Regions from separate parts of the Citrobacter sp. RHB25-C09 genome, predicted to be linked through region 2. Evidence: predicted binding sites of a transcription regulator. Region 2 holds the regulator's gene; each other region holds the start of a gene.
What was found. The regulator PurR, encoded in region 2, represses purine synthesis genes. The targets are predictions, from matches to a motif close to CANGCAAACGTTTGCNTG.
Positions count from the first base shown of each region.

Region 1: a site for PurR is predicted at 6,464-6,481, ahead of purL (phosphoribosylformylglycinamidine synthase). Genes of this name have one in related genera too.
Region 3: a site for PurR is predicted at 3,248-3,265, ahead of pyrD (quinone-dependent dihydroorotate dehydrogenase). Genes of this name have one in related genera too.
Region 4: a site for PurR is predicted at 1,760-1,777, ahead of carA (glutamine-hydrolyzing carbamoyl-phosphate synthase small subunit). Genes of this name have one in related genera too.

Region 1 is NZ_CP057483.1:3,233,577-3,241,595, forward strand. Features, by position in the region: gene HVY19_RS15190 (WGR domain-containing protein) at 1-2,372, opposite strand, end outside; gene purL (phosphoribosylformylglycinamidine synthase) at 2,502-6,389, opposite strand; gene mltF (membrane-bound lytic murein transglycosylase MltF) at 6,646-8,019, shown strand, end outside.
Region 2 is NZ_CP057483.1:2,027,549-2,035,567, reverse strand. Features, by position in the region: gene HVY19_RS09485 (C40 family peptidase) at 223-1,056, shown strand; gene sodB (superoxide dismutase [Fe]) at 1,312-1,893, shown strand; gene HVY19_RS09475 (MFS transporter) at 1,941-3,107, opposite strand; gene HVY19_RS09470 (YnhF family membrane protein) at 3,289-3,378, opposite strand; gene purR (HTH-type transcriptional repressor PurR) at 3,674-4,699, shown strand; gene punR (DNA-binding transcriptional activator PunR) at 4,696-5,628, opposite strand; gene punC (purine nucleoside transporter PunC) at 5,740-6,948, shown strand; gene cfa (cyclopropane fatty acyl phospholipid synthase) at 7,239-8,019, shown strand, end outside.
Region 3 is NZ_CP057483.1:1,702,951-1,710,969, reverse strand. Features, by position in the region: gene rlmKL (bifunctional 23S rRNA (guanine(2069)-N(7))-methyltransferase RlmK/23S rRNA (guanine(2445)-N(2))-methyltransferase RlmL) at 1-229, opposite strand, end outside; gene HVY19_RS07895 (YcbX family protein) at 328-1,437, shown strand; gene zapC (cell division protein ZapC) at 1,434-1,976, opposite strand; gene pyrD (quinone-dependent dihydroorotate dehydrogenase) at 2,154-3,164, opposite strand; gene ssuE (NADPH-dependent FMN reductase) at 3,407-3,982, shown strand; gene HVY19_RS07875 (sulfonate ABC transporter substrate-binding protein) at 3,975-4,949, shown strand; gene ssuD (FMNH2-dependent alkanesulfonate monooxygenase) at 4,946-6,091, shown strand; gene ssuC (aliphatic sulfonate ABC transporter permease SsuC) at 6,103-6,894, shown strand; gene ssuB (aliphatic sulfonates ABC transporter ATP-binding protein) at 6,891-7,658, shown strand; gene pepN (aminopeptidase N) at 7,766-8,019, opposite strand, start outside.
Region 4 is NZ_CP057483.1:798,348-806,366, reverse strand. Features, by position in the region: gene carB (carbamoyl-phosphate synthase large subunit) at 1-373, opposite strand, end outside; gene carA (glutamine-hydrolyzing carbamoyl-phosphate synthase small subunit) at 392-1,540, opposite strand; gene dapB (4-hydroxy-tetrahydrodipicolinate reductase) at 1,997-2,818, opposite strand; gene citG (triphosphoribosyl-dephospho-CoA synthase CitG) at 3,028-3,939, opposite strand; gene citX (citrate lyase holo-[acyl-carrier protein] synthase) at 3,917-4,468, opposite strand; gene citF (citrate lyase subunit alpha) at 4,468-5,988, opposite strand; gene citE (citrate (pro-3S)-lyase subunit beta) at 6,000-6,869, opposite strand; gene citD (citrate lyase acyl carrier protein) at 6,866-7,159, opposite strand; gene citC ([citrate (pro-3S)-lyase] ligase) at 7,174-8,019, opposite strand, start outside.

The sequences.
Region 1 (8,019 bases), 1.2 Mb from region 2:
TCAGGATGGTTAGCCAGCACGACCCACTGCCTGACGCTAAATTCCAGCGGAGAACGGGACTGTAACACTTCCCCGCCCAGCGTCTGAGCCGCCGAAGCGCGCGCCTGAATGAGCCGCCAGAGGGTATCTTTATCCAGCGTTTCCAGACACGGCGAGAGATGTTGCCTGATAAAGGTCAGCAGCGCCTGATGCGCGCCCTCTTGCGCCTCTTTCTGAAACAGCAACGGGAATAACGCGGCAAACACCGCTGAGGCGTCACTGCGAGCCAACTGTTGCAGGAGCCCAAAGCATGCCTGGCGCTCTGCCTCCTCGCCGCAGCTTAACAGGTCAACTAACAGCGACAACTGACGTAGCAATGTTTCTGGGCTTTGTTTGCCCAGCAGCGCAATCCCCGATGCACGAACGGCCGCCACAGGGGAATGATGAAGTTGAGACACGAGCGCCTGCGGCAGATCGTTGAGCGTAAAGCGACTGCTGACCAGCAGTTGCGCCGACAGGATCTGTACGCCAACGTCCGCATGGCCTAACAACGTACTCAGAATTTCCAGCGACACAGAGTGCACCGCCGCACTCAGATGGGTGGTACAGCAGATTGACAGCCATTGCGCATGCTGAGGCGAAAAGCCGGTGGTCGCCAGGCTCAACTGCGCCAACAGCGCCTGCATTAGCGCATCTTTTTGCACGCCGTTAAGCGGCTGTTGGATTAAGCGCGCGTCCAGCCAGCGACCTATCTCCTCATCGTCAGTAAGCAATAGCGCGACTGAGAGTTCAGTGTCGTCAAACAACATGCTCAGAGCGTTAAGCTGCGTTAGCGCCATAACTCGGGCCTGCGAATGCGGACTCTGAATTAACGCCACCAGCAGCGCATGGCTCAGTGGACGCCCCGCCAGATGCGCCAACACCCATTCCGCAATCACCGCAGAGGGACGGGCAAGCAGTTTCGCCAGTTGTTGATCGGTAAGGTTTCGACAGAATTCACTGTTGTCTTTCAGTGCCCGCAGCACAAACTCGATGACGGCATGACTGTCGCTGTGCAACAGCAGAGCTAACAGGGCGTCAGGGCGTTGATCCCACAACGCAGGGAAAGCCTCGCCTCGTTGGGTATCGCGGCCTTCTGACAACCGAATCCATAATGCGCGCTGAGAATGACGCTGATAACGCGGATTATGTAAGCGCAGGATGGCGTTCCAGGCGAAGAGATGTGCATCAGCAGCGTAGGTTCCCCTGTAACATGGCCTTTCTGGCAGTAAGTCCGTGTCGTGATATTGCAGCAGGAGAGCGCTGGCCATATCGACGTAACGCGGATCGCCAGTAACCCCCAGACGCTGGAGCGAACGCCAACTGTGACGACGCAGGTAATGTCGCGTCTTTTTCGAATAGGCCAGTCGGCTGTCGGCCCGCACCAGCTCAGCACTCGGTTTGATGTAGCCTGTCCCTTCCAGCCAGGCCCAGTCCCAGTCAGCGCTGTAGAATTCACGCGTCGTATCAAAGCGCCAGACCAGCAGGGCGAACATGGCGGCATCGAGACGAAACTCGGCCATTTTGAACAGATAGCGGATGCCTTTAAATAGATTCGGACGGAAAGGTAAGTCTTTCACCAGGCGCAGCAGGCTTTGATGTAACGGCGCATTGTCCAGCGCTAACAGGTACAGCGTTTTTAATCGCTCGCTGGCGTCGGGATTATGCTCGTTAATTCGTTGCGCCAGCAGGATGTCCAGTGCAGTGCTGTCGTTTGCAGTGATTGCCGAGGCCAGTTCTCCCGGTAGCGTGGCGAGCAGTTGCGCTTGCTGCACGCTGCGTTCAGCCTCATCGCTGAGACGTAGCCAGACTTCATACGCCAGATGGCGCAGGGGCAGCGATTCGCTGGCCAAAAGCGTTTTCACTTTGGTCAGATTGCGCACCTCACCGGTTCGCCCCAGCGTTCTCAACCGGGCATAATTTTCCAGCCAGTGGTTTTGCGAGCTGAGCCCTTTTTCCAGCCATGCCGCCAGCACCGGATCCGGCTGCTGTGGCAGGCGCCATATGCTACGGGCGCGCTGAAGGCTTTCGTTGATGCCATCGATTTGGCTTAACCGTTCGGAGAGTGACGCGGAAGAGGTTGGCGTGGTTAACAACCGACGTAGAGAGGATTCGCGATAGCCTTTATTGGTTTTAGCCACCACCACGCTGGTAAAAATGGCTTCCGCCTGGGCCAGATCAACAGGCGTGACGGTTTTGGTTCCTTCCCGCAGGGTGGTGCCACGTCTTCCGTAACGAAAATTCACCCAATAGCGGTTAGCGTCGTCGTTTGGCTGCTCACAGAGATCGACTTCATACACTTTGTCTGAAGTACCCTGCGTATAATACAACTTAACTGTCTTGATCAGCCTCATAATCCGTTCCCTTCCCTGTAAACGACGGGAACGATTGTACTAAAAATAGTCAGCTGTGTCCTTTGGATCTCTCCGAAACTGGAAAGCAGCACGTCCGGGAAATGTCTCTCCGGACGTGCCTGAGGTGGGTTAACCTAACTGCTTACGCGCATTACGGAAGATGCGCATCCACGGTCCGTCCTCGCCCCAGTTTTCCGGGTGCCAGGAGTTGCTGACAGTACGGAACACGCGCTCCGGGTGCGGCATCATAATCGTCACGCGACCATTTTCGGTGGTGACCGCAGTAATGCCGTTTGGCGAGCCGTTCGGGTTTGCCGGATAGTTTTCAGTCACGTTGCCAACGTTATCAACAAAGCGCAGCGCTACCAGTCCTTTGCTTTCAAGCGCCGCCAGGTGCGCCGCGTCACGGACTTCGACGCGCCCTTCGCCATGAGAAACCGCGATAGGCATCATTGATCCTACCATCCCCTGCAACAGCAGCGACGGGCTTTGGGTCACTTCAACCAGACTAAAGCGCGCTTCAAAGCGATCGGAATGGTTACGCACGAAGCGCGGCCACAGGTCGCTGCCCGGGATCAGCTCATGCAGATTCGACATCATCTGGCAACCATTACATACGCCCAGCGCCAGCGTCTGCGGACGGTGGAAGAAGGTTTCAAACTCATCGCGCACGCGGTTATTGAACAGAATAGACTTCGCCCAGCCTTCACCCGCACCCAGTACATCGCCGTAAGAAAACCCACCGCAGGCGACCAGCGCATGGAAGTTCCCGAGGCCAATACGCCCGCCAAGCAGATCGCTCATGTGGACGTCAATGGCATCAAAGCCCGCACGGTGGAACGCTGCCGCCATTTCCACATGGGAGTTAACTCCCTGCTCACGCAGCACCGCCACTTTCGGGCGCGCGCCGGTAGCAATGTACGGGGCAGCGATATCTTCATTAATATCGAAGGTGAGCTTCACGTTCAGACCCGGATCGGCATCATTGGATTTCGCGTTATGCTCCTGATCGGCACACTCCGGGTTGTCGCGCAGACGCTGCATCTGCCAGGTGGTCTCTGCCCACCAGACACGCAGCGTAGTGCGGCTTTCGCTGAAGACTGCCTGACCGTTCGCCGCGATGACAAAGCGATCGCCGGCTACGGCCTGGCCTAAGTAATGTACGCAGTCGGTCAGACCGTATTTCGTCAGCAGAGCCTCTACTGCATCGCGATCTTCCGCACGAACCTGAATCACACCGCCTAACTCTTCGTTGAACAGTGCAGCCAGATGATCCTCGCCCAGTGTAGCGATATCGACGTTCACGCCACAGTGACCGGCAAACGCCATTTCCGCCAGTGTCACCAGCAGACCGCCGTCGGAGCGGTCATGCCAGGCCAGCAGTTTACGCTGCGCGACCAGCGCCTGCATCGCGTCGTAAAAACCTTTCAACTGCGCAACGTCACGCACATCTGCCGGTTTATCGCCCAACTGACGATACACCTGCGCCAGCGCCGTTGCGCCCAGGGCGTTGTGGCCTTTGCCAAGATCAATCAGCAGCAGCGCGTTATCTTCGGTAGAAAGCTGCGGGGTAACGGTATGACGCACATCTTCCACGCGGGCAAAGGCGGAAATCACCAGCGACAGCGGCGAGGTCATTTCGCGCTGTTCGTTCCCTTCCTGCCAGCGGGTTTTCATTGACATGGAGTCTTTACCGACCGGAATCGTCAGACCCAGCGCCGGGCAAAGCTCTTCGCCCACCGCTTTCACCGCTTCATACAGACCGGCATCTTCGCCAGGATGACCGGCTGCCGCCATCCAGTTAGCGGAAAGCTTGATACGTTTGATATCGCCGATATGCGTTGCCGCGATGTTGGTCAACGCTTCACCCACGGCCATGCGGGCAGAGGCGGCGAAGTCCAGCAGCGCTATCGGCGCACGTTCGCCAATCGACATCGCTTCACCATAATAGCTGTCGAGGCTGGCGGTGGTGACCGCGCAGTTCGCTACCGGCACCTGCCACGGGCCGACCATCTGGTCACGGGATACCATACCAGTCACGGTACGGTCGCCAATAGTCACAAGGAAGGTTTTTTCTGCTACCGCCGGCAGATGTAATACGCGCTTCACGGCTTCGGCCAGGGTGATATCCGCACGGTTCAGCGCGTCGCCTTTCGCCGTCAGCGTCTGCACGTCGCGAGTCATCTTCGGCGTTTTGCCAAGCAATACATCCAGCGGCAGGTCAATTGGCTGGTTGTCGAAATGACGATCGTTAAGCGACAGGTGCTGCTCTTCGGTGGCTTCACCAATCACCGCGTACGGCGCACGCTCACGCTTACACAGTTCGTCAAACAGCGGCAGCTGATCAGCCGCTACCGCCAGCACGTAACGTTCCTGAGATTCGTTACACCAGATTTCCAGCGGGCTCATACCCGGCTCATCGCTGAGAATATCGCGCAGTTCGAATTTACCGCCGCGCCCACCGTCGCTCACCAGTTCTGGCATAGCATTGGAAAGACCGCCCGCACCGACGTCGTGGATAAAGAGGATCGGGTTGGCATCGCCCAACTGCCAGCAGCGGTCAATCACTTCCTGACAGCGACGCTCCATTTCTGGGTTATCACGCTGTACGGAGGCAAAGTCGAGATCGGCATCGGACTGACCGGACGCCATTGACGACGCCGCACCGCCGCCGAGACCGATGTTCATCGCCGGGCCGCCGAGAACGATCAGTTTGGCGCCAACCACGATTTCGCCTTTCTGCACGTGATCGGCGCGAATGTTGCCAATCCCGCCCGCCAGCATGATGGGCTTGTGATAGCCGCGCAGCTCTTCGCCGTTGTGACTGTTCACTTTTTCTTCATAGGTACGGAAATAGCCGTTCAGCGCTGGACGTCCAAATTCGTTGTTAAACGCCGCACCGCCGAGAGGGCCTTCGGTCATAATATCCAGTGCGGTAACAATGCGCTCTGGCTTACCGAAATCCTCTTCCCAGGGCTGTTCAAAGCCAGGAATGCGCAGGTTAGATACGGAGAAGCCCACCAAACCGGCTTTCGGCTTCGCGCCGCGCCCGGTGGCGCCTTCGTCACGAATTTCACCGCCGGAACCGGTCGCGGCACCAGGCCATGGGGAAATTGCCGTCGGGTGGTTGTGGGTTTCTACCTTCATCAGGATATGCGCAGGCTCCTGATGGAAGTCATAGCGCCCGGTGGCGTGGTCGGCAAAATAGCGCCCCACCTCGGAACCTTCCATCACCGCCGCGTTGTCTTTATAGGCAGACAGCACGTGATCAGGCGTTTGTTCCATGGTGTTTTTAATCATTTTGAACAGCGACTTCGGCTGCTGTTCGCCGTCGATAATCCAGTCGGCGTTAAAAATCTTGTGACGACAGTGCTCTGAGTTAGCCTGGGCAAACATGTAGAGTTCGATGTCGTTAGGGTTACGTCCCAGGCGAGTGAACGCTTCCTGCAGATAATCAATTTCATCGTCCGCCAGCGCCAGTCCCAGACGCAGGTTGGCGTCGATGAGCGCCTGGCGGCCCTCGCCCAGCAGATCGACACAGGCAACCGGTGCCGGCTGGTGATGAACGAACAAGGCTTCCGCATCGGTCAATGAAGAGTACACCGTTTCCATCATGCGATCGTGTAATACAGCGGCTACCTGCTGCCATTGCGCAGCGGTCAGCGTTGAGGCGTCAACGTAATAAGCTACGCCGCGCTCAAGGCGATCGACCTGTTGTAGACCGCAGTTATGGGCAATATCGGTCGCTTTGGAAGACCAGGGGGAGATGGTGCCAGGGCGAGGCGTCACCAGCAGCAGTTTCCCCTTCGGGGTATGACTGCTCAGGCTGGGACCGTACTTTAACAGGCGAGCAAGCTGCGCGTGCTCATCTTCATTTAACGGTGCATTTAGATCGGCAAAATGGACGTACTCGGCGTAAATATCGTGGACCTGGAGGTTGGCAGCCTGAAAGCGCGCCAGCAGTTTGTTAATACGGAATGCCGACAGTGCAGGCGAACCACGCAGAATTTCCATCATAAGTCTCTCGTCTTCTAAGCTTTCGGTGTGCCCAAGTGGGGAAACGGGCGTCATTATAAAGAATCTGAGCCGCTGACGAAACCGTTTGCGTCGAAATAAAATCTCCCGTCCGTCTTATCATACGATGCGGCCAATGGTTGTAATTAGTTGCCAACTGGCGGAAGTTTAAGCAAAATGCCGCTCATTGATGAATACTCCCGATCTTCCAGTGACTTTTCCCATCCCGAGACAACGTACCGTTCAGAGAATTAACTAATTGAAAAAAATAAAGATTAATTATCTGTTTATCGGCATTTTGACGCTGCTGCTGGCTGCGGCTCTCTGGCCCGCTATCCCGTGGTTTGGTAAAGCAGACAACCGTATCGCTGCCATCCAGGCGCGGGGCGAGTTGCGGGTGAGTACTATTGAATCCCCGTTAACCTGGACCACGCTTAACGGAAAACCCTTCGGGCTGGATTACGAACTGGCCCAACAGTTCGCCAACTATCTGGGCGTGGAGCTAAAGGTAACCGTGCGCCAGAACATCAGCCAGCTGTTTGACGATCTGGATGATGGCGATGCCGACCTGCTGGCGGCCGGTCTGGTCTACAACAGCGAGCGCGTTAAAAATTACCAGCCAGGCCCAACCTACTACTCCGTCTCACAACAGCTTGTCTATAAAGTAGGCCAGTATCGCCCCCGCACGCTCGGCAGTATAAAAGAAGGCCAGCTCACACTCGCCCCGGGACACGTCGTAGCGAATGATTTGCAGCGCCTCAAAGAGACAAAGTTTCCCGAACTGATCTGGACCACCGATGCCAAAAAAGGCGTCACGGAACTGATGGATGACGTGATCGCGGGCAAACTTAACTACACCATTGCAGATTCTGTCGCCATTAGTTTGTACCAGCGGGTTCACCCGGAACTGGCGGTTGCGCTGGATGTGACCGATGAACAACCGGTGACCTGGTTTAGCGCTCTGGATGAGGACAATACTCTTTCTGCCGCCCTGCTCGATTTCTTCAATACGATGAATGAGGATGGCACGCTGGCACGTCTTGAAGAAAAATACCTTGGGCATGGTGATGACTTTGACTATGTAGACACCCGCACTTTCCTGCGTGCGGTGGACGCCATGCTACCCGAGCTCAAGCCACTGTTTGAAAAATACGCCGAGGAAATTGACTGGCGACTGCTGGCCGCCATCTCATGGCAGGAATCCCATTGGGATCCGCAGGCCACTTCACCAACCGGTGTCCGCGGCATGATGATGCTCACCAAAAATACCGCACAGAGTCTGGGAATCACCGACCGCACCGATGCAGAACAGAGCATCAGCGGCGGCGTGCGTTATTTACAGGACATGATGAGTAAAGTGCCGGAAAGCGTCCCGGAGGGAGAGCGCATCTGGTTCGCGCTGGCCGCCTACAATATGGGCTATGCGCATATGCTCGACGCCAGAGCGCTAACGGCAAAAACCAAGGGGAACCCGGACAGTTGGGCAGATGTCAAACAGCGTCTTCCCCTGCTCAGCCAGAAACCGTATTACAGCAAGTTGACCTACGGCTATGCGCGAGGCCATGAAGCCTATACGTACGTGGAAAATATCCGTAAATATCAGATAAGCCTGGTCGGGTATTTGCTCGAAAAA
Region 2 (8,019 bases):
CAAAGTTGCATTCCTAATAGCACTTCAGGCCACCGTTATATACAGATTGTCGGTTTGAGCATCAAATTCCACTTTGGCTGATGAATTTTTTTGCACTCAGTAGCGAAACACTATTTTTAACAATAAAAGCTATTAACAATCGTTGTTTCTATAGATTAGAATCCTAACGTTTTGTAAATCACACGCAGGTATGATTCAACCTGCCTTAACCGAGGACTGCCAGTGGCGCGGATAAACCGGATTTCGATCACGCTCTGTGCTTTACTTTTTACATCTATTTGCGTTCTGCCTTCAGCACATGGCTCAAGGCACGCCAGCACTACATCTGAAGTTACACATACAAAAAAAGCATCTGAAAAAAAGAAAAGTACCGTAACGGCCAGAGCCAGTAATAAAACCAGTAAAACAGCCAGCAAGCCCTCCCGTAAAACCACTGCTAAAACTAAAACCGTCTCTTCCAGCAAAAAGCCCACTGCCGCTTCTACTAAAAAAACCAAAACCGTCAGCCGCAAAGCGAAATCTGCGGTCAAGAAAACCGCAGCGGTAACCTGGACAGAGAAATGCACGCCGCGCAAAGGGCGTAAGCCGCATTGCGTAAAGGTTAAAGGCAGCATGCCGGGGACGATTGCCGACGCGCATAAAGTAAAAATGCAAAAGGCAACCTCGACGGCGATGAACAAATTGATGAGCCAGATCGGTAAGCCGTATCACTGGGGCGGTACTTCTCCGCGCACCGGTTTTGATTGCAGTGGCCTGGTCTATTATGCCTATAAGGATTTGGTGAAATTCCGTATTCCACGTACCGCAAACGAGATGTATCACCTGCGTGACGCGGCACCGATTAAGCGTGGTGAATTAATGAATGGCGATCTGGTGTTTTTCCGCACTCAGGGACGTGGAACGGCAGATCATGTCGGCGTGTATGTCGGTAACGGAAAATTCATTCAGTCGCCGCGCAGCGGTCAGGAAATTCAGATCACTTCCCTCAGCGAAGACTACTGGCAGCGCCACTATGTGGGCGCGCGTCGGGTTATGACGCCTAAAACCATTCGATAAAACTTACCCTGTTGTTCAGTCAACAGGGTAAGTTCTTCTTTTGCCACACCTTTCAATTTGCTACCCTATCCTTACGTACAATAGGGTTATTGTGCGAATGTATAATTTTAAATCCCTGAATGGTTTGGGGTGCAGAATGGCAGCAAGGGAGTGACTCGAATCCCCGGTGGCTTATCACTGTAAGTGGCTGGGGTGAACGTGTGCAGCTAACGCATCTGCAGCCTGGAGCATGACGGGAAAATAAGGAGAGAAGCAATGTCGTTCGAATTACCTGCACTACCGTATGCTAAAGACGCCCTCGCGCCGCATATTTCGGCTGAAACGCTGGAGTATCACTACGGTAAACATCACCAGACGTATGTCACCAATCTGAACAACCTGATTAAAGGCACCGCGTTTGAAGGAAAGTCACTGGAAGAGATCGTGCGTAGCTCTGAAGGTGGTGTATTCAATAACGCGGCTCAGGTCTGGAACCACACTTTCTACTGGCACTGCCTGGCACCAAACGCGGGGGGTGAACCGACCGGTAAGCTGGCTGAAGCCATTGCCGCTGCTTTCGGTAGCTTTGCTGAATTTAAAGCACAGTTTACCGATGCCGCCATTAAGAACTTTGGCTCTGGCTGGACCTGGTTAGTTAAAGGGAAAGAGGGGAAACTGGCTATCGTATCTACGTCAAACGCCGGTACGCCGCTGACGACTGATGCCACGCCGCTGATGACCGTTGATGTCTGGGAACACGCCTACTATATCGACTATCGTAATGCGCGTCCTGGCTATCTGGAAAACTTCTGGGCGCTGGTGAACTGGGAGTTTGTCGCGAAAAACTTCGCTGCATAATCTGTTAAATGCCTGATGGCGCTAACGCTGCCATCAGGCATTTTTATTTAGCTGGCAACACACTCTGCCTGAGGCTGTTTTCTCGCTGATACAAACACCAGTAACAGTGCCAGCCCTGCGACAATCGCCCCCATGACCGGGACAAAGCTATAGCCTAATCCGCCGGAGATCACCGCCCCGCCTGCTGCTGCACCTAACGCATTTCCCAGGTTAAATGCGCCTATGTTCACAGAGGAAGAAAGACCAGGCGCTTCGTGTGCGACACGCATGACTCGCATCTGAAGCGGCGGCACGACGGCAAATGTTGCCGCGCCCCAAACCACCATACTGACGGCCGCCCCCCACTCACTCTTCGCGAGAAACGGTATTGCCAGCATGATCACCATCAGAAGCAACAGAAAGCCCTTCAATGTACCATTAACCGAACGGTCGGCCAGTTTCCCGCCAAGATAATTACCGATTGAAAAACCCACACCAATCAGGACGAGCATTCCGGTGACAAACGCAGGGGTTGCGTTGGTAATACTGTGCAGCACAGGTGCGATATAGGTGTAAAGTGTGAACATGGCGCCCGCACCCAGCACTGTGGTCATTAAGGCAGACAACACCTGTGGGCGCATTAAAACTGCCAGTTCTTTTTTCACTTCCGGACGCGTGCCCGCTCCGCCTTTCGGCAATGAGAAGAACAGACTCACCATGGAGATAACGCCCAGACCGGCGGTTGCCATAAACGACATGCGCCAGCCGATAGTTTCACCCAGCCAGGTCGCTGCGGGGACGCCACCGATATTGGCGATGGTCAGCCCCATAAACATGGTTGCCACCGCGCTGGCCTGTTTATGTTTCGGGACTACACTCGCAGCAACAACAGAGCCCAGCCCGAAGAACGCGCCGTGGTTAAGGCTGGTCAGAATCCGCGACAGCATCAGCGTGGTGTAATCTGGCGAAATAGCAGAAAGCACATTGCCAAGTGTAAAGATTGCCATCAAAAAGATCAGCGCGTTACGACGTCCACGATGTGAAAGCAGCAGCGTCATCAGCGGCGCGCCGACCATTACTCCAACGGCATAAGCGCTGATCAACATCCCCGCTGCCGGTATTGACACGCCGACGCCATTAGCGATGACGGGCAATAAGCCCATCGGTGAGAATTCTGTAGTTCCTATACCAAACGCACCGATTGCCAGCGCCAGTAACGGATAATTAATTTTCATGTGTTGATTGCTCCGCCTCTTCGCGTTGAAACGCGATGCTCATGTATGAGTGAAAAGCATGACATCAATCACAAAAAAATGAAATTAACAAAAGTACAAAAGACTATTGCAGATTAGATAACAATTCAGACAGGGATATTGGCAGGAAGGTATGAGGGAGCGCATGCTCCCTCTCGGTGAATCAGTGCAGTGCTGCCGTCAAACCACCCGCAACGATCAGGGCCAGAACAATAACTGTGGTCACTACGGAAAACTTAAGATCGGTACTCATCAACTTTTCTCCTTTTTATTCCCACACAAAAAGTGATATAGCGCATTTTTACACACTTCTGAGTAAAAATCTCCCACGATTTAGAGTGATATCTGTTTTTAGCACTTCCCCTTTTCGTTAAGATCAGCCAGAATTCCACGCTTACTAATTTAGCGTACTGGCCATTGACCCCTTCCTGTCGTTCCGTGTCGTTTTCCCGGCGTGCCGCAACCCTGATGTTGCGATCGGGGTGTGTGAAGGCAAACGTTTACTTAACGTAGTTTAACGATCGGGTTAGGGTCTGGAGTGAGATGTAATGGCAACAATTAAAGATGTAGCGAAGCGAGCAAACGTTTCCACTACAACCGTATCACACGTAATTAACAAGACGCGTTTCGTCGCTGAAGAAACACGCAATGCGGTGTGGGCGGCAATCAAAGAATTGCACTATTCCCCCAGCGCCGTTGCCCGTAGCCTGAAGGTGAACCACACCAAGTCTATTGGACTGTTGGCGACCAGTAGCGAAGCTGCGTATTTTGCAGAAATTATTGAAGCCGTGGAAAAAAACTGCTTCCAGAAAGGCTACACCCTGATTCTGGGTAATGCATGGAATAGCCTCGAAAAACAGCAGGCCTATCTCTCAATGATGGCGCAGAAACGCGTCGACGGCCTGCTGGTGATGTGCTCTGAGTACCCGGAGCCCCTGCTTTCCATGCTCGAAGAGTATCGCCATATCCCAATGGTGGTAATGGACTGGGGCGAAGCCAAAGCAGATTTTACCGATACGGTGATTGATAACGCCTTTGAGGGCGGCTATATGGCGGGTCGTTATCTTGTCGATCGCGGTCATCGAGAGATCGGCGTCATTCCGGGGCCGATGGAGCGAAATACCGGTGCCGGACGTCTGGCCGGTTTTATGAAGGCGATGGAAGAAGCACTGATCAAGGTTCCGGAAAACTGGATTGTTCAGGGTGATTTTGAGCCGGAATCCGGTTACCGCGCCATGCAGCAGATCCTGTCGCAGTCGCATCGCCCAACGGCGGTCTTTTGCGGCGGTGATATTATGGCGATGGGCGCGCTTTGCGCTGCGGATGAGATGGGACTGCGCGTGCCGCAGGACATTTCGCTGATCGGTTATGATAATGTGCGTAACGCCCGCTTCTTTACGCCGGCATTAACGACGATCCATCAGCCAAAAGATTCACTGGGTGAAACCGCCTTTAATATGCTGTTAGACCGTATCGTCAACAAACGCGAAGAGTCGCAGTCTATCGAAGTTCATCCGCGCCTCATTGAACGTCGTTCCGTTGCGGATGGTCCGTTCCGCGACTATCGTCGTTAATTCTTTACTGCGGGAGTCTCTTCCGGCTCCCGCAACCACTCTCTGTTCAGCGTTTCGCTGTCTCCCAGATAGTCCAGCAGCCAGGCAAGCGCAGGTGAGGTATCGTTCTGCTGCCATGTCAGGCAGCATGCCGCATCCGGGAACGGATTCTCCAGTTCCAGTGCCACCCACTGTCCGTCATTAAGCCGCGGTTTAGCAAAATGCGTGGGCACCATGCCGATGCACAGCCCGGCAGAAATGCAGGTCGCCGAAGAGTTCCAGTCCGGAACGACCATCCGCCTTTGGTTATCAAGTAGCCAGGTCACGCGTTTTGGCAGGGTACGCGACGTATCCTCCAGCACCAGTGATGGCCAGTTGCGCAGAGTGTCATCACTCAGGGGGCCGCGCATCGCCGCTAAGGGATGCTGCTTTGCTACCACGCAACTCCAGCTCAGCATCCCCATATCACGGAAGGTGTAGCGTCCCCCAACGGGTATCGCCTGCGTTGCACCGATAGCAAGCTCTACCCTGCCATCAGAAAGCGCGTCCCACACACCGTTGAAAACCTCCTGAAAAACCAGTAACTCTACGTCATCAAAATGGCGATAGAAATCAACGATCATTTGCTGGGTGCGTTCCGGGCGAACAATATTGTCCACCGCGATCGGCAATTGCCCGCGCCAGCCGTTAGCAATCTGCTGACACTGTTGCCGTGTGTCCTGCATTTTTTTGATAACAGAACGGCCTTCTTTCAAAAACCACGCGCCAGCGGGCGTTAATACGACATCCCGATGACGCCGCTCAAAAAGCGGGACTGCCAGCCATTCTTCAAGCTGACGCACGGTGTAACTGACCGCAGAAGGAACACGGTGTAACTCTTGCGCCGCTGAACTAAAGCTGCCGTTGCGCGCGACAGCATCGACCACTTCCAGTGCGTATTCTGACCACATAATCTGCCTGCAAAATTTTTGAATGCAATGTCCAAATATTACCGTTTCACAAGCAGAAATACACTCCCTACACTCTGCCGCATTGTCATTAGGTTAATTAAGAGAACATGTATGCAACCTGGAAAAGGGTTTTTAGTGTGGCTGGCAGGACTCAGCGTGTTGGGTTTTCTGGCGACGGATATGTATCTGCCGGCTTTTGCCACCATCCAGTCTGACCTGCAAACCCCAGCCTCCGCGGTCAGTGCCAGCCTGAGCCTGTTCTTAGCCGGCTTTGCGGTGGCGCAACTGCTGTGGGGACCGCTTTCGGACCGCTACGGACGTAAGCCAATTCTCCTGTTGGGCCTGTCGATTTTTGCGGTGGGCAGTTTGGGGATGTTATGGGTTGAAAGCGCAACCGGGCTGCTCGTCCTGCGCTTTATCCAGGCCGTTGGCGTCTGTGCGGCAACGGTTATCTGGCAGGCTCTGGTTACGGATTACTATCCCTCGCAGAAAATTAACCGCATTTTCGCCACGATTATGCCGTTGGTCGGGTTATCTCCAGCCCTGGCACCGCTGCTGGGCAGTTGGATCCTGACCCATTTCTCCTGGCAGGCCATTTTTGCCACGCTGTTCGCTATTACCCTTATTCTGATGCTGCCAGCGTTGCGTCTGAAGCCGTCCAGTAAAGCACGTCATGATAACCACGAGAAACTGACCTTCACCACGCTTCTGCGTTCGAAAACCTACCGGGGCAATGTATTAATTTATGCCGCATGTTCAGCCAGTTTCTTTGCCTGGCTTACCGGTTCGCCGTTTATTCTCAGTGAAATGGGCTACAGCCCCGCGGTAATAGGTCTTAGCTACGTGCCGCAGACCATTGCGTTTTTGATTGGCGGTTACGGCTGTCGCGCCGCCCTGCAAAAATGGCAAGGCAAGCAGTTACTCCCCTGGTTGCTGGTGGTCTATGCGCTAAGCGTTGTTGGCACCTGGGCTGCTGGCTTTATTCACAACGTTTCGCTGACTGAGATTCTGATCCCGTTCTGCGTGATGGCAATTGCCAACGGTGCCATTTATCCCATCGTAGTGGCAGAAGCGCTGCGGCCTTTCCCTCAGGCGACAGGCCGGGCGGCGGCCTTGCAAAACACCCTGCAACTGGGGCTGTGTTTCCTCGCAAGCCTGGTCGTATCCTGGCTTATCAGCACGCCGCTGCTGACAACGACCAGTGTCATGCTGACGACCGTTCTGCTGGCAGGATTGGGTTATAAAATGCGTTCGCTGCCTCAGGCTTGCGAACCGATAAACGACCACGCAGCAGAGATTGCCCATAGCGAATCTCATTGATATCAATGATATTTTATATTGATTAGCCACCTAACAATTTTTGATTGAATCATCAGATTTTGAGGCCTATACTAAATCTCGGTTGTTAAAAATACGAAAATAATTATGTATTAACGGGAACCGGAGCGTTCCCGTTTCACCATGGATGGCCTATTCGGCAAGGTTTCCTCCTTTCCTCTGCTCTACGTCGATTAATAGACTCGCGAAATATTCCGTGAGATTTCTCACAAAGCCTAAAAAGCGTCTACGCTGTTTTAAGGTTCTAATCACCGACCAGTGATGGAGAAACTATGAGCTCATCGTGTATAGAAGAAGTCAGCGTTCCGGATGACGACTGGTACCGGATCACCAACGAATTATTAAGCCGTGCGGGTATCACCATAAACGGTTCCTCTCCCGCAGACATACAGGTTACGAACCCCAAATTTTTCAAACGTGTATTACAAGAGGGGTCACTGGGTCTGGGTGAGAGCTACATGGACGGCTGGTGGGAATGCGAACGACTGGACATCTTTTTCAGTAAGGTTTTACGGGCCGGACTGGAAGGCCAACTACCCCGCCACTTTAAAGATACGCTCCGCATCGCTGGCGCACGCCTGTTCAATTTACAAAGTAAAAAGCGCGCCTGGATAGTTGGTAAAGAACATTACGATCTCGGTAATGACCTTTTCAGTCGTATGCTTGATCCTTATATGCAGTATTCCTGCGCCTACTGGAAAGACACGGACTCGCTCGAGTCAGCACAACGCGAAAAACTGAAACTGATCTGTGAGAAGCTGCATTTGCGGCCTGGTATGCGCGTGCTGGATATCGGCTGCGGCTGGGGCGGTCTGTCACACTATATGGCCAGCCACTATGGGGTTAGCGTCGTAGGCGTGACCATTTCCGCTGAACAGCAAAAAATGGCGCAGGCGCGGTGCGCCGGGCTGGATGTGACGATTCTACTCCAGGATTATCGGGACCTGGATGACCAGTTTGACCGCATTGTCTCGGTGGGTATGTTCGAACATGTCGGACCGAAGAATTATCCAACGTATTTCAACGTGGTCGACCGCAATTTAAAACCTGACG
Region 3 (8,019 bases), 320 kb from region 2:
TTACGCCCAGATAGAGGTCTAAGTCGCTGTAAACCTTACACTCACCTAACGGCATAATAATACGCGAGGCCAGGCGGCTCCACATCAGGCTCTGGTAAACAAGCCGGGTGTCGCCTTTGAAATGGACACCACCCTGAACGACCTGGCACTCTAACGCACCCAGATTTTCCAGTTCAGTTTTTAACAGCTCTTCCAGCCCACGGGCCGTACTGGCAAACAGAGAATTCATATCGTCACTTATACTCTAAGAAAATTGCTGCGCATTATAGCGAATCTCGTGCACATGTCATAAAGTTGAGGGCTTATTTTAAATCGAAGGAATGTGCGATGTTGACGTTAACCAGGCTTTTCATTCATCCCGTCAAATCAATGCGCGGCATTGGCTTGACTCACGCTCTGGCAGACGTCAGCGGTCTGGCTTTTGATCGTATTTTTATGCTCACCGAACTGGACGGGACATTCATCACTGCCCGCCAGTTTCCGCAGATGGTCCGCTTTACCCCTTCCCCTTTCCAGGATGGGTTGCATTTAACCGCACCGGACGGCAGCAGCGCCGTGGTCCGTTTTGCTGACTTCGCCGCTCAGGATGCGCCGACTGAAGTCTGGGGCAACCACTTCACCGCGCGAATTGCGCCTGATGCCATTAACCAGTGGCTCAGTGGTTTCTTCTCCCGTAGCGTTCAGTTACGCTGGGTGGGCCCGCAGCTCACCCGGCGGGTAAAGCGTCATGCTGCCGTTCCTCTCTCCTTTGCCGATGGTTATCCGTATCTGTTAGTTAACGAGGCCTCGTTGCGTGATGTGCAGCAGCGTTGTCCGGCCAGCGTCCAGGTTGAGCAGTTCCGTCCGAACATCGTGGTTTCCGGTGCGCAGGCATGGGAAGAGGATAACTGGAAAGTGCTGCGCATCGGCGAGGTTATTTTTGACGTCGCGAAACCGTGCAGCCGCTGTATTTTTACCACCGTCAGCCCGGAGAAAGGGGTTAAGCACCCTTCAGGTGAGCCATTAGCCACACTGCAATCCTTCCGTACCGCACAGGACAACGGCGACGTCGATTTTGGTCAGAACCTGATTGCACGCAACAGTGGCGTCATTCGCGTTGGCGACAAGGTTGAAATTTTAAAGACCGGACCGGCCCGGGTTTATGGCGCCACGGCAGCAGATGATACCGTCCCATCCGGACAACAGCCCGACGCGAAAGTGACTATCGACTGGCAAGGGCAGACATTCAGCGGCAACAATCAGCAGGTCCTGCTGGAGCAACTGGAGAATCAGGGGATCCGTGTACCGTATTCTTGTCGGGCGGGAATTTGTGGCTGCTGTCGGATTACACTACTGGAAGGCGAAGTAAACCCACTGAAGAAATCAGCGCTGGGTGATGACGGTACCATTCTGAGCTGTAGCTGCGTGCCAAAAACGGCCATTAAGCTTTCGCTTTAAACCGCCTGTTCGAGTCTGAAGCTGTCAACGTGTAATTGCGGCTTCAGTCGGTCATTCATGACTTTAATGGCATCGCCAAGCTGCATGGTGCGCCCGGCCACGACAACACCCGGCTGCGCTAACAGGCACAACGCGGCGTTTTCGCCCGGTTCTACCACCAGCAGACTGATCTGCTCTTGCGTATCGCTCAGCCAGACACAGGCGGCATCGCCAGTCGAAGGTGCCCAGTTTTCACCGTGGGCGACAAAATGCCAGCTTTTCGGCATTTGCGGTTTCAGATAGCGAATCGCGACCAGCGCATTGAGCACCAGTTCTGCTTTCTGCTCTTTAGACAGACCGAGATCACGACATTTTTCTTCAAACGAGAAGTAAAGCGCCGCGTCATCAACGCAGAAACCGCTTGGAGAGAAGGCATCGGGAGTGAGCATTTTGCGAGCAAAACGCGAGCGAAATAACATGCCATTGGCTAAATCGAGCATCATTCGGTCATGCTCTTCGTCATAATACCAGCGCCAGTTATCGTCAGGTTTAATTCGCATTGTTTTCTCTCCTCTCCATCGTCATGTTGCGAAATTGTCCTTTTTCGCCGCTTCGTTTATTGCCTTAATAAGCTAAGCTCAAAATGTTTAAATAAGCAACAGTGAGAGAATATAAAACAACCAGAGGCGGAAATAAACCCCCGGTTGTCTGATATTCTGATAAAGAAGGTTAAAAAATCAAATATGCGTCAGGATTTCTTTAATCAACGGCGGGCCTTTAAAAATAAAGCCAGAATAAATTTGGACGAGGGTAGCTCCGGCAGCCATCTTCTCGCGTGCAGCAATGAGGGAGTCGATACCGCCCACGCCAATTATCGGCAACTGACCATTTAATTCCTGAGACAGACGACGAATAATCTCGGTGCTTTTTAATTGCAATGGACGGCCACTTAATCCCCCCATTTGATCGCAATTTTTCATTCCCTGAACAAGGGAACGATCTAACGTCGTATTGGTTGCAATTACGCCATCTATATTATGGCGAACTAAACTATCGGCAACCTGGATCAGTTCTTCTTCTGAAAGATCCGGTGCGATCTTCACGGCGATCGGAACATATTTCTGGTGGATCGTTTGCAGGTCGTTTTGTTTATTTTTTATCGCGCTTAACAAATCATCCAGCGCCTCACCATATTGCAGTGAACGTAATCCCGGCGTATTAGGTGAGGATATATTAATCGCGATATATCCCGCATAGGCATAGATTTTTTCCATACAAATCAAATAGTCATCTTTACCCTGCTCGACCGGCGTATCTTTATTTTTGCCGATATTAATGCCAAGCACGCCGTCATAATGCGCCTTTTTGACATTTTCAACCAGGTTGTCCACCCCATGGTTATTAAAGCCCATACGGTTGATCAACCCTTCGGCATCCACCAGGCGGAAGAGGCGCGGCTTGTCGTTACCCGGCTGTGGACGAGGCGTAACGGTGCCGATCTCGATCGAACCAAAACCCATCGCGCCAAGGGCATCAATGCACTCACCGTCTTTGTCCAGACCCGCTGCCAGACCGAGGGGGTTTTTAAAGGTTAATCCCATACAGGTAACCGGTTTTGCCGGCACGTTCTGGCGGATCAGCGCTTCAAATGGCGTCCCTGAGACACGGCGTAATTGTTGAAAAGTAAATTCATGAGCGCGCTCTGGATCGAGCTGGAAAAGGGCTTTACGAACGAAGGGGTAGTACATGAACTCTCCTGGATTCCCGGTAGCAAACCGGGGGCGTATTATGGGTGATATCACACAAAAAGGGAATTGACCTGCGGCAATAAAAAGCAAACGTTTCCCTTTAGTCTGCGGTTTTATGCATTTTTCAGCTTTTCTATACCGCATAAATCATTTCGATTCGCCAGACTCCTCTGTCAGACTGCCCAAATTGTTATCAATGTTAAATAAATACGAACTTTTGGTTATAAGAGGAGAATGGAACCATGCGCGTGATTACTCTCGCGGGAAGCCCTCGCTTTCCCTCCCGCTCCAGTTCGTTACTGGAATACGCCCGGGAAAAGTTGAGTCGCCAACAGATTGAGGTTTACCACTGGAACCTGCATAACTTCGAACCTGAAGATCTACTCTATGCCCGTTTTGACAGCCCGGCATTGAAGACACTAGTCGGACAACTTAAGGAAGCCGATGGTCTGATCGTCGCCACGCCAGTGTATAAAGCGGCTTACTCAGGTGCGCTAAAAACCCTGCTCGACCTGCTTCCGGAACGCGCGCTGGAGGGAAAAGTCGTGCTGCCCTTAGCCACTGGCGGCACCGTCGCCCATCTGCTCGCCGTTGATTACGCCCTGAAACCGGTGCTTAGCGCCCTCAAGGCGCAGGAGATTTTGCATGGCGTGTTTGCTGACAACTCTCAGGTGATTGATTACCAGCACAAGCCGCATTTCACCCCGAATTTGCAGTTGCGCCTTGATAACGCGCTGGAAACCTTCTGGCAGGCACTGCATCGCCGTGACGTTCCGGCCCCTGAATTCCATATTCCTCAAGGAGTTGTCCATGCTTAATTTCCTGAAACGACGCACACCATGGCTCGCGCTGACGGGGTTACTCACGCTTTCAGGTCTGGCGCAGGCGACGGAATCCGCCCCGGATGCGCTACGCATTGGTTTTCAGAAAGGCAGTATCAGCCTGGTTCTGGCCAAAAGCCATCAACTGTTGGAAAAGCGCTATCCGCAAACCAAAATCTCCTGGATTGAATTTCCGGCTGGGCCACAGATGCTGGAGGCACTCAACGTAGGAAGTATCGATATCGGCAGTACCGGTGATATCCCGCCGATTTTTGCCCAGGCCGCAGGTGCCGATCTGGTATACATCGGTGTTGAACCTCCGAAGCCAAAAGCTGAAGTGATTCTGGTTGCGGAAAACAGCCCAATCAAAACCGTTGCCGACCTCAAAGGCCATAAAGTCGCCTTCCAAAAAGGCTCCAGCGCGCATAATTTACTGCTGCGCGCGCTGCAACAGGCCGGGCTGAAATTTACTGATATCCAGCCGACATATCTGACCCCAGCGGATGCCCGCGCCGCTTTCCAGCAGGGTAACGTCGATGCCTGGGCTATCTGGGATCCGTATTACTCTGCCGCACTGTTGCAGGGAGGTGTGCGCGTCCTGAAAGATGGTACTGACCTTAAGCAGACCGGTTCATTTTATCTCGCCGCCCGTCCCTATGCGGAAAAAAATGGTGCCTTTATTCAGAACATACTGGGGATCTTCAGCGAGGCGGATGCCCTGACCATCAGCCAACGCACGCAGAGCATTACGCTGCTGGCGAAAACCATGGGATTGCCAGAGCCGGTCATTGCCTCGTATCTCGATCACCGTCCGCCAACCTCTATTTCTCCGGTAAGTCCCTCCGTCGCGGCGTTACAGCAACAAACCGCCGATCTGTTTTATGAAAATCGGCTGGTACCGAAAAAAATCGATATCCGTCAACGCATCTGGCAGCCTGGTCAACAAGAAGGAAAACAATTATGAGCCTGAATATGTTCTGGTTTTTACCCACTCACGGTGATGGACACTATCTGGGAACCGAAGAGGGATCCCGTCCGGTTGATCAGGGGTATTTGCAGCAAATTGCTCAGACGGTGGATCGCCTCGGCTTTACCGGCGTGCTGATCCCCACCGGACGCTCTTGCGAGGATGCGTGGCTGGTGGCGGCATCGATGCTCCCGGTGACGCAACGCCTGAAATTTCTGGTGGCTTTGCGCCCCAGCGTCACCTCCCCCACCGTCGCTGCACGTCAGGCTGCCACCCTGGACCGCCTTTCGAATGGTCGGGCGTTGTTTAACCTGGTGACCGGTAGCGATCCGCAAGAACTTGCGGGTGATGGCGTCTTTCTCGATCACACTGAACGTTACGAAGCCTCTGCGGAATTCACCGAGGTCTGGCGTCGTCTGTTAAAGGGCGAAGCCGTTGATTTCAACGGGAAGCATATACACGTTCGCGGAGCCAAACTGTTCTTCCCACCGATACAACAGCCGCATCCTCCGCTCTACTTTGGCGGTTCATCTGATGTCGCGCAGGATCTGGCCGCCGAACAGGTCGACCTCTACCTGACCTGGGGCGAACCACCCGCCCTGGTGAAAGAGAAGATCGAACAGGTTCGAGCGAAAGCCGCCGCGCGCGGGCGCAAAATTCGCTTCGGTATTCGCCTGCACGTCATTGTGCGCGAAACCAATGAAGAAGCCTGGCAGGCTGCAGATCGACTGATTGCCCATCTGGACGACGAGACGATCGCCAAAGCACAGGCGGCGTTTGCCCGCACCGATTCTGTAGGCCAGCACCGCATGGCGGCATTGCACAACGGCAAACGTGACAAGCTGGAGATCAGTCCTAATTTGTGGGCAGGTGTCGGTCTGGTACGTGGCGGTGCGGGTACTGCACTGGTTGGCGATGGCCCAACAGTTGCCGCGCGCATCAATGAATATGCTGCTCTCGGCATCGACAGCTTTGTGCTCTCCGGTTATCCGCACCTGGAAGAAGCCTGGAAAGTGGGCGAATTGTTATTCCCCCATCTGGATGTTGCGATCCCTGAAATTCCACAGCCGCAGCGCCTGCACCAGCAGGGAGAAGCTGTCGCGAACGAATATATTCCGCGTAAAATCGCACAAAGTTAAAGAATACGATCATGGCAACGTCAACCAATAAATGGTTGCTGCGCGTTGCCCCCTGGTTTTTACCGGTGGGCATCGTGGCACTCTGGCAACTCGCCTCCTCTGTGGGCTGGCTTTCCGGGCGCATTTTGCCCTCGCCGGAAGGCGTGGTTATCGCCTTCTGGACGCTCTCCGCCAGCGGTGAACTCTGGCAGCATCTGGCAATTAGCTCCTGGCGCGCACTGATCGGCTTTTCGATTGGTGGCTCCATCGGTCTGACCCTGGGCTTGATCAGCGGTTTGTCTCGCTGGGGCGAACGCCTGCTGGATACCTCGGTGCAGATGCTGCGTAATGTACCGCATCTGGCCCTGATCCCGCTGGTCATTTTGTGGTTTGGCATCGATGAAAGCGCGAAGATCTTCCTGGTCGCACTGGGCACACTCTTTCCGATCTATATCAACACCTGGCATGGGATCCGCAATATCGATCGCGGTCTGGTCGAAATGGCGCGCAGCTATGGACTGTCAGGTTTTCGGCTGTTTGTCCATGTGATCCTGCCCGGCGCTCTGCCTTCCATTATGGTCGGCGTGCGTTTTGCTCTGGGGCTCATGTGGCTGACGCTGATCGTCGCAGAAACCATCTCTGCCAATTCCGGCATCGGCTATCTGGCTATGAATGCCAGGGAATTCCTGCAAACGGATATCGTTGTCGTCGCCATTATTCTTTACGCCCTGCTCGGCAAGTTAGCCGATGTGAGCGCGCAGCTGCTGGAACGCGTCTGGCTACGCTGGAACCCGGCTTACCATGTGAAGGAGGCCACTGTATGAATACCGCCCGTCTGAATCAAGGTACGCCGCTACTGCTGAATGCGGTAACCAAAAAATATGCGAATAACACCGTACTGAACCAACTCGATCTGCATATCCCTGCCGGGCAGTTCGTTGCCGTGGTGGGACGCAGCGGTGGGGGCAAGAGCACCCTGCTACGCCTGCTGGCGGGGTTAGAATCCCCCACGGCGGGCGAGCTGCTGGCAGGAACGACGCCACTGGCTGAGATTCAGGATGACACGCGAATGATGTTCCAGGATGCCCGACTGCTGCCGTGGAAATCGGTCATCGATAATGTTGGACTCGGGCTAAAAGGCCATTGGCGGGACGCCGCACGTCAGGCGCTCGCCGCGGTTGGGCTGGAAAACCGGGCCGCGGAGTGGCCTGCGGCTCTTTCTGGCGGACAAAAGCAGCGTGTGGCGCTGGCGCGCGCGCTTATTCATCGGCCAGGTTTACTGCTGTTGGATGAACCGCTCGGCGCGCTGGATGCGTTAACACGCCTGGAGATGCAGGACCTGATCGTTTCACTGTGGCAGGAACATGGCTTTACCGTCCTGCTGGTGACACACGACGTCAGTGAAGCCGTGGCAATGGCAGACCGCGTGCTGCTGATCGAAGAAGGCAAAATCGGCCTTGATTTGACGGTGGATATCGCACGCCCCCGCCGTCTGGGATCGGTGCGGTTAGCAGAACTGGAAGCAGAAGTATTGAATCGGGTCATGAAGCGAGGAGAAACGGAGCAGCCGATCCGTCGACATGGATGAAGGATTGTGCAGTTGTAGGCCGGATAAGACGCGAAAGCGTCGCCATCCGGCAAAAACGCCCGGTGGCGCTTGCGCTTACCGGGCCTACAAAACCACAGAGCAATGTATCAGGCTAACGCTTTTGTGATCTTCTCAAACAGATCGCCAGAAAGATTCTCCAGCCCTTTCAACTGCTCCAGCGCCGCACGCATTTTTTCCTGACGTTTAGCATCGTAGCGCTTCAGGCGAATCAGCGGCTCAATCAGACGTGACGCCACCTGCGGGTTACGGCTGTTAAGCTCGGTCAGCATCTCCACCATAAACTGATAACCGCTGCCATCCTCGGCATGGAAAGCCGTCGGGTTACTGCCCGCAAACGCGC
Region 4 (8,019 bases), 1.2 Mb from region 2:
TATCGATGGCGTCTGCGGTGGCACCAATCATGGTGACGCCGAACTCTTCGAGTACGCCCTGACGCTCAAGCTCCAGCGCACAGTTCAGCGCCGTCTGGCCGCCCATGGTCGGCAGCACCGCATCCGGGCGCTCTTTCTCGATAATTTTACGAACCACTTCCCAGTGAATCGGCTCGATGTAAGTGGCATCGGCCATTTCCGGGTCGGTCATGATGGTCGCTGGGTTGGAGTTCACCAGAATGACGCGGTAACCCTCTTCACGCAGGGCTTTACATGCCTGCGCGCCGGAATAGTCGAATTCGCAGGCCTGGCCGATGACAATTGGGCCAGCGCCGAGGATCAGGATGCTTTTTATGTCTGTACGTTTTGGCATTGTCTTCTCAGCTCCTGATTATTTAGCGGTCTTACGGTATTGCTCGATAAGTTCGATAAAGTGATCGAACAGCGGTGCGGCGTCGTGCGGGCCGGGGCTGGCTTCCGGGTGCCCCTGGAAGCTGAACGCTGGCTTATCGGTACGATGAATCCCTTGCAGAGTGCCGTCAAAAAGGGATTTGTGGGTGACGCGCAGATTAGCCGGCATTGAGGCTTCATCAACCGCGAAACCGTGGTTCTGGGCAGTAATCATTACCGTGTTGTTGTCGATGTCTTTCACCGGGTGGTTGCCACCGTGATGACCAAACTTCATCTTCACGGTTTTCGCACCGCTCGCCAGCGCCAGCAGCTGATGGCCGAGGCAGATGCCGAAGACAGGAATGTCGGTTTCCAGGAATTTCTGAATCGCCGTGATGGCGTAATCGCAGGGTGCCGGGTCGCCAGGACCGTTCGAAAGGAAGATGCCGTCCGGGTTCATCTTCAGCACATCCTCCGCGGAGGTTTGTGCCGGCACAATCGTCAGGCGGCAGCCGCGATCCACCAGCATACGCAGGATGTTACGTTTAGCGCCAAAATCGTAAGCCACCACGTGGAACGGCAGGTCTTCTTCTTTTTTCGCTTCCGGCAGGTCACCCGCCAATGTCCAGCTTCCCTGCGTCCAGCCGTAGGCTTCATTGCAGGTCACTTCTTTCGCCAGGTCCATGCCATTCAGGCCAGGGAAGGCTTTCGCTTTTTCCAGCGCCAGGGCTGCATCAGGGTTATCCCCCGCGATAATGCAACCGTTCTGTGCGCCCTTCTCGCGCAGCAGACGCGTTAACTTACGAGTATCGATATCCGCAATCGCCACGATGTTATGGCGCTTCAGGTAAGAAGAGAGGTCCTCGGTATTGCGGAAATTACTGGCGATCAGCGGCAGGTCACGGATGACGAGGCCTTGTGCATGTACCAGGGAGGATTCTTCATCGGCGGCATTGGTGCCGACATTGCCGATATGGGGATAAGTAAGAGTAACGATTTGGCGAGAATAGGAAGGATCAGTGAGGATTTCTTGATAACCGGTCATTGAAGTATTGAAAACGACTTCCCCAACCGCCGAACCTGTTGCCCCTATGGCCCGACCGTGAAACTGGGTTCCGTCTTCCAGAACCAATAGCGCTGACTTAATCAAAACACCCTCCAGAGAATATTCACTCACTTTATTTGCATACTAATTCATTTGTGTTGCATGAATCAATGCAAATTTGCTTACCGGTGGATTTCTGGCAAACGGCGGCATTCTGGAGATATGGCGGTTAAAAGTCAACTTAAAGGCGGTATTTTTTATATTATTTTGCGACTCAGGAATGTATTGCTGCTTTTAACAGGTAAAAAGATCACCTTTGATGCGCAGGAAAACGCTTGCGTATACTTTATGGTGTGAAAATGAAGCTGGTAATGAGAAAAACCAGACCAGATGGTCAAAATTAACATGAAGGTAACGTAATTTCGATAGAAAAAACCAACTTTATAAGAGTTTATGTGAAATATTAGATGAAACGTTAAAAATAAATAGGGCAATAAAATATTACCCTATGTAATCAATGCATTACGATTACAATAACCACATCACGAAGGTAATAACTGGCTATAAATTGTTGAGATCGAGCACATCTCGCATATCAAAAAGCCCCTTTGGCTTAGAATCAATCCAAAGTGCAGATCTCACTGCGCCATTCGCAAAGGTCATGCGACTGGAGGCTTTATGGGTGATTTCGACGCGCTCACCAATATCGGCAAACATTGCGGTATGCTCACCGACAATATCTCCGGCGCGCACGGTGGCAAAACCGATGGTGCCCGGTACACGTTCTCCGGTATACCCTTCACGACTGTATACCGCGCATGCTTTTAGGTCTTTATCCAGCGCATGAGCTATCGCTTCACCCATCGCCAGCGCGGTTCCGGAAGGCGCATCCACTTTATGGCGATGATGCGCTTCGATGATTTCGATGTCGGTGTAATCCCCCATCACTTTTGCCGCTTTTTCCAGCAGCTTAAGCATTACGTTAACGCCGACGCTAAAGTTCGCGGCAAACACGATGCCAATCTCCTGCGACGCTTCACGAATCGCCTGTTTGCCCGCATCGTCAAAACCGGTGGTACCAATGACCATGCCCTTCCCGTGCTGGCGGCAAAAGGCCAGATGCGCCAGCGTACCTTCCGGCCGGGTAAAATCGATGAAGACGTCAAAATCGTCTTTTACCGCCGCCAGGCTGCTTTGCACAGTTACGCCTGTCTTGCCAACACCAGCGAGTTCCCCGGCGTCACTGCCCAATAAGGAAGAGCTCTCGCGCTCCAGCGCCGCTCCCAGCACGACACCGTCCATCTGAAAAGCCGCCTGAATTAACTGGCGTCCCATACGTCCACCCGCCCCCGCGATCGCGACGCGGACCTGTGCATCATGCATAGTTATTCTCTTAGGTTAAAATGATGTAAACCGTTTTCAGATTAACCAGCCGTTGGCAAAGTCGCCATCTGAAAACAGCGATAATTAGAATTTTATGATAAACAGGTGGACGTATCAGTAAAAGGCATGATTCATCCCGCGGGATGAATCATTCGCACGTAGGCCCGGTAAGCGCTAGCGCCACCGGGCAAGTTACGCCGAATATGGCCTTAATCCCGATACAGAGGGCCGGGAGGGAAATGGCTAAGGAAGCAGGTAACCGCAAGCAGGTCTGCACTGCCGCCGGGACTCAGATTACGGGCGATCAGGTCATCATCCAGGCGCTGTAACGCCGCAATTCCCCCTTTGGTGAGCACGCCGCCATCCCAGAGCAACCGCTGCGCCTGTTGTTGAACGTAATAAAGGCCTTTTAACGCTCCACGCGACACCAGATTGGTATCATCATTCCACGCCATCAGATGCAGTAACGTCTGGAGCAGCGCAAGGTTATCGTCCTCATGGAGTTCCCGGACCCGGTTATAGACCGGAAGCGCCTGCGTTCTTACAGTATTAAAACCGCTTTCGGCCTCCCCTCGCGCTCCTGAAAGGCCGTAATGCACAAAATGACTGACGCTTTTGCTGGTTTCTGGCGCCAGGGCTGAAGCCGAAAGTTCCAGCGCCACAATGTTCCGACACATTTTCGCGACGCAATAACAGAGGCCATTTTGTTCAAGCGGTTCCCCCCGCGCGACCAGCCTGCCCGTTGCCGCGCTGAGCAAGCCGAAGGCAAATATTGCCCCACGGTGAGTATTCACACCGCCCGTTGCCCGCAGCATATCCGCTTCGCAGGCCATGCCAATAGGACGCAGCATCGGCAGAACCTGTTCGGCAGGAAGCGCAGAGCTATCGCGCCCGATAATGTAAAAATTCTCCATCCATGGCGTAACGGCGGCAATGCTTCTCTCAAATGTCGCCAGATCCATATCCTGATGCGCCCCGGAGTTACGGATATCGACTAAACCGGGCTTCGGGGTTAATTGAACTTCAGTGAATAGCGCCCTCTCAATCAGGCCTACAACATCGCTGGCCTGTAAAACCGAAGAGGCATGGGCGGGTTGTTTAATCGCGATCATTTCGCTCATAACGTTCAATCCTTTTTGCAATTTCTTCCAACAGCAAATCGGGTTCATGTCTCCTGGCTCGCGCGCAGACATGAGCGTCTTCGTTGCAGATCAGACACGGACGCGATGCTTTCCCCAATGCGCTGCGAGAAATAACACTGCCGTCGCAGTCAATAACATCAATATCCCAGAGACGCCCCAGCGGGTGCTCATCTTCCAGCAGCAGCATGGCCTGCTTTAGCTGCTTTGCCGGGGCGCAAAGCGCTGCCATCCATTCCGGACCGCTTCGGGCGGCGGTGGTTGTCTCCCAGACGCAGACCCACTGATTGCGTTCGCAACAGGCGACAATCTCTGCTCGTGCTAAGTCAGCCACCCGTCGCCAGGCGGGAGTATTTTTTATCGGGCCGGGGGCGACCAGCGTTAAGGAGATTAGAGGCAGCCGATAACAGGCCAGCGCATGGCGCTGGCGTGCTACCCGTTTTTCTCGTGCCTGGAGTATCTCCTCAAGCGACACACACTGGCCGCCGGATAACAGGTCTGCGCCAGTCATCAGCTTTTTACCTGCTTAATGACATCGATCACCGAACCATCGCGGTAACGTACAACTGCCACCACACGTTCGGTGAAAGCGATGGGCTCCGGTTTTCCTGTCAATGTTTCTGCGCGCGCCTGCAGTTGCTCGATAGTCGTCAGCGGGATCCCGGCATCGCGCAGGTTGTCGATCAAATCCTGACGAGCAGGGTTCACCGCAATGCCGTGATCGGTAACCAACACATCGACGCTGGCCCCCGGCGTCACCGTGGTAAGCACTTTTTCCACCACGCAGGGAATGCGCCCGCGAACCAGAGGGGCGGTAATAATGGTGAGGTCCGCTCCTGCAGCCGTATCACTATGCCCGCCGGAGGCACCACGCAGGACGCCGTTTGAACCGGTCATCACGTTCACGTTAAAGTTGACGTCAATTTCCAGCGCGCTCAGCATGACAACGTTGAGACGTTCGCAGGAGGCGCCTTTCGAGCTTGGGTTCGCGTATTGATTCGCCGAGATTTCGATGTGGTTCGGGTTAGTCGCCAGCGAGCGGGTTGCGTCACCGTCAAAGGACTGCGTATCCAGCAGCGCTTTGATCAACCCTTTCTCGTGCAGATCGACCATCGTGCCAGTAATACCGCCGAGGCCAAATGCCGCCGTAATTTCGCGACGGCGCATTTTCTCTTCGAGGAAGCGAGTCACCGCCAGCGACGCGCCGCCTGTGCCCGTCTGCAAGGAGAAGCCGTCGTTGAAATAGCCAGAATGCTCGATCACGTTCGCCGCCTGGCGGGCAATCAGCAGTTCGCGCGGATTACTGGTTAAACGGATCGCCCCGGCGGTGATCTTGTCCGGATCGCCAACCTCCTCGACCTGAACGATATAGTCCACCTGATCCTGAGCAATGCTGGCAGGATAGTTGGGATACTCCACCCACTCTTCGGTTAGCAGCACCACGCACTTAGCCGCTTCGGCATCTACTCTTGCATAGCCCAACGATCCGCAGCGGGATTTACCGCTGAAGCCGTTGGCATTACCGAACTCGTCGCAGCACGGCACGCCGAGAAACGCGACGTCTATTTTCAACTCGCCCGTTTTAACCAGATGCGCACGGCCGCCGTGGGAGTGGATCTGCACCGGATTTTCCATCAATCCCGCAGAGATCTCTTCGCCCAGTTTACCGCGCAGGCCAGAGGTGTAGATCTGCCGGATCACGCCGTTTTTGATGTGTCCGATCAGCGGCCAGTGCGCGTCGATCAGCGAACTGGAGGCCAGCGTCAGGTCACGAAACCCCATTTCCGCCAGTTGCGCGACCACCAGGTTAACCACTTTATCGCCGCCACGGAAAGCGTGGTGGAAGGAGATGGTCATTCCATTTTGTAACCCTGAACGTTCTATAGCTTCTCTGAGTGACTGGCACACTTTCCGGCTGCGCTTCGCCTGTTCATTCGCCAGCCACGGGCTGTTGACAGTCACGCCAGCATAAGGCTGTAATCCTTCCGGCATCACGTACTGCTGATTGAGCATGGATATTGTCTCTTTCATTGTTTCCTTCCTTAGTCACGAATACCGGAAGCCGATAACGCCACCACTTTGCGGGCGTGGTCGATAATCGGACCATCTATCATCTTGCCATTGAGCGACACGACGCCGAGGCCACGTTCTTCGGCCTCTTCGGCTGCGGCAATCACCTCCAGTGCATGACCAACCTCCGCGCGAGTTGGGGCGTAAACCTGATGCAAGAGTTCAATTTGCCGTGGGTTAACCAACGACTTACCGTTAAAACCAAGCCCTTTCGCCAGATGCGCCTCTTTCAGGAACCCTTCTTCGTTGTTTACGTCGGACCACACCACGTCGTAGGCGGCAATGCCGGCCACGCGGGCGGCATGCAGCACCGCACAGCGGGCATAGAACAGCTCGCTACCGTCACCGCGACAGGTCCCCATATCCATTACGTAGTCAAAGGCCGCCAGGGCAATCGCCACCATCCGAGGCGAGGCGGTTGCAATCTCAATGGCGTTCACTACCCCTAATGCCGACTCGATGGCCGCCATTAGTTTCGTACTGCCCACGTTGCGTCCGCATTCACGTTCAATACGCTCAACGTGAGCTTCCAGCTCCAGCACATCTTCTTTACGATCGGTTTTCGGCAGCCGGACAATGTCCACACCGGCGCGCACCACGGCTTCCAGATCGTCCAGACCAAACGGGGTGTTCAGGGGATTGATGCGCACCACTTTTTCGACATACTGATAAAACGGATGCTGTAGTGCGTGATGCACCAGCAAACGCGCGGCATCTTTTTCACGCAATGCGACCGCGTCTTCAAGGTCGAACATCACGGCATCGGCACCATAGACAAAGGAAGTGCTCAACATGGCGGCATTTGCCCCAGGGATAAACAACATGCTACGGCGCGGTTTCATAATGCCTCCCAGTGAATGGCTTGTTGTTCGGCAGCACGGATCGCCGCCGTTTGTACGCGGGCGCGCAACACGCATTCCAGCGCGCCTTTGTCATCGATGACGACGTGCGCGGAGGTCACCCCCAGTTTTGCTAACGTATCGCGGGTGACATGTTCAATGGCCCGGCCAAACTGCTGCTTGACCAGGCTCTCCAGCTCCAGTTGGATCCCTGGTTCCGTAGCGGGGCCAATTCTGACCATGACATCGCTGGATTCCAGCGTGCCGGCCAGAGCGTCTTTAATGATTTCCATCGGCTCTTTCCTTATTAATGAAGGTCATGTGATGCAATTTCCGTATTTCCGGCAGCGAGACGCGTCAGAAATGCAAGCGTCGAAGGGGGGACTAATGGCGCGATAGCCTGCCAGTTCCGCTCGGCATACAGCTTGCGGACGCGGGAGGCGGAAACCGCCTCGCCCTGTTTCTCGATTCGCGTCAGTTCCACCACTTCAATCGTGGGAGACAGTCGCATTTTCATTCTCTGGTTGTAGGCACGGGTCAACGCGCAGGTGGGCTCCGTACCGACAAAACGGTGGGTGATCCCCAGCGCAGGGGCGAGATGTTCACGAAATAGTTGCAGGTCGATCTGGCTGTGGCATTCATCGACAACGCCCTGATCCTTCAGGAAATAGCCAGGAAACGTTGCGCGGGAAATGAGATAAGCCGAACCCGGATGCAGCGTGACGCGCTCGATCCCCTGGATACCTTGCTCAATCAGTCGCCAGCGGTCGGGATAAGAGAAGAAAGAAGCCTCTTCTTTCACCACAAATAGATGCAGCCAGTCACACGCTTGCGCCGCCTGCTCAACTAGCCAACGGTGCCCAAGCGTGAACGGATTGGCATTCATCACGACGGCACCGATCTTATTGCCGGGCTGGCGATACAGCGCCAGTTGCCGACAGTAACGCGCCAGCCGTTCGCGACTGTTTTCCATCAGGACTGCCTGGTCGGTGTAAGCAATTGGCCAGAATCCGGCCCCAGAGAAGAGCACCACGTTTTGCGGTTTGGTATACAGAAAGAGTTCGCTGCGCCCTTTTTCGCAAGCCAGCACCAGCAATTCTGTCAACAGCTTCAGGCTCAGCCCTGCACCGTGCAGGGTGGGATCCACGGCAAT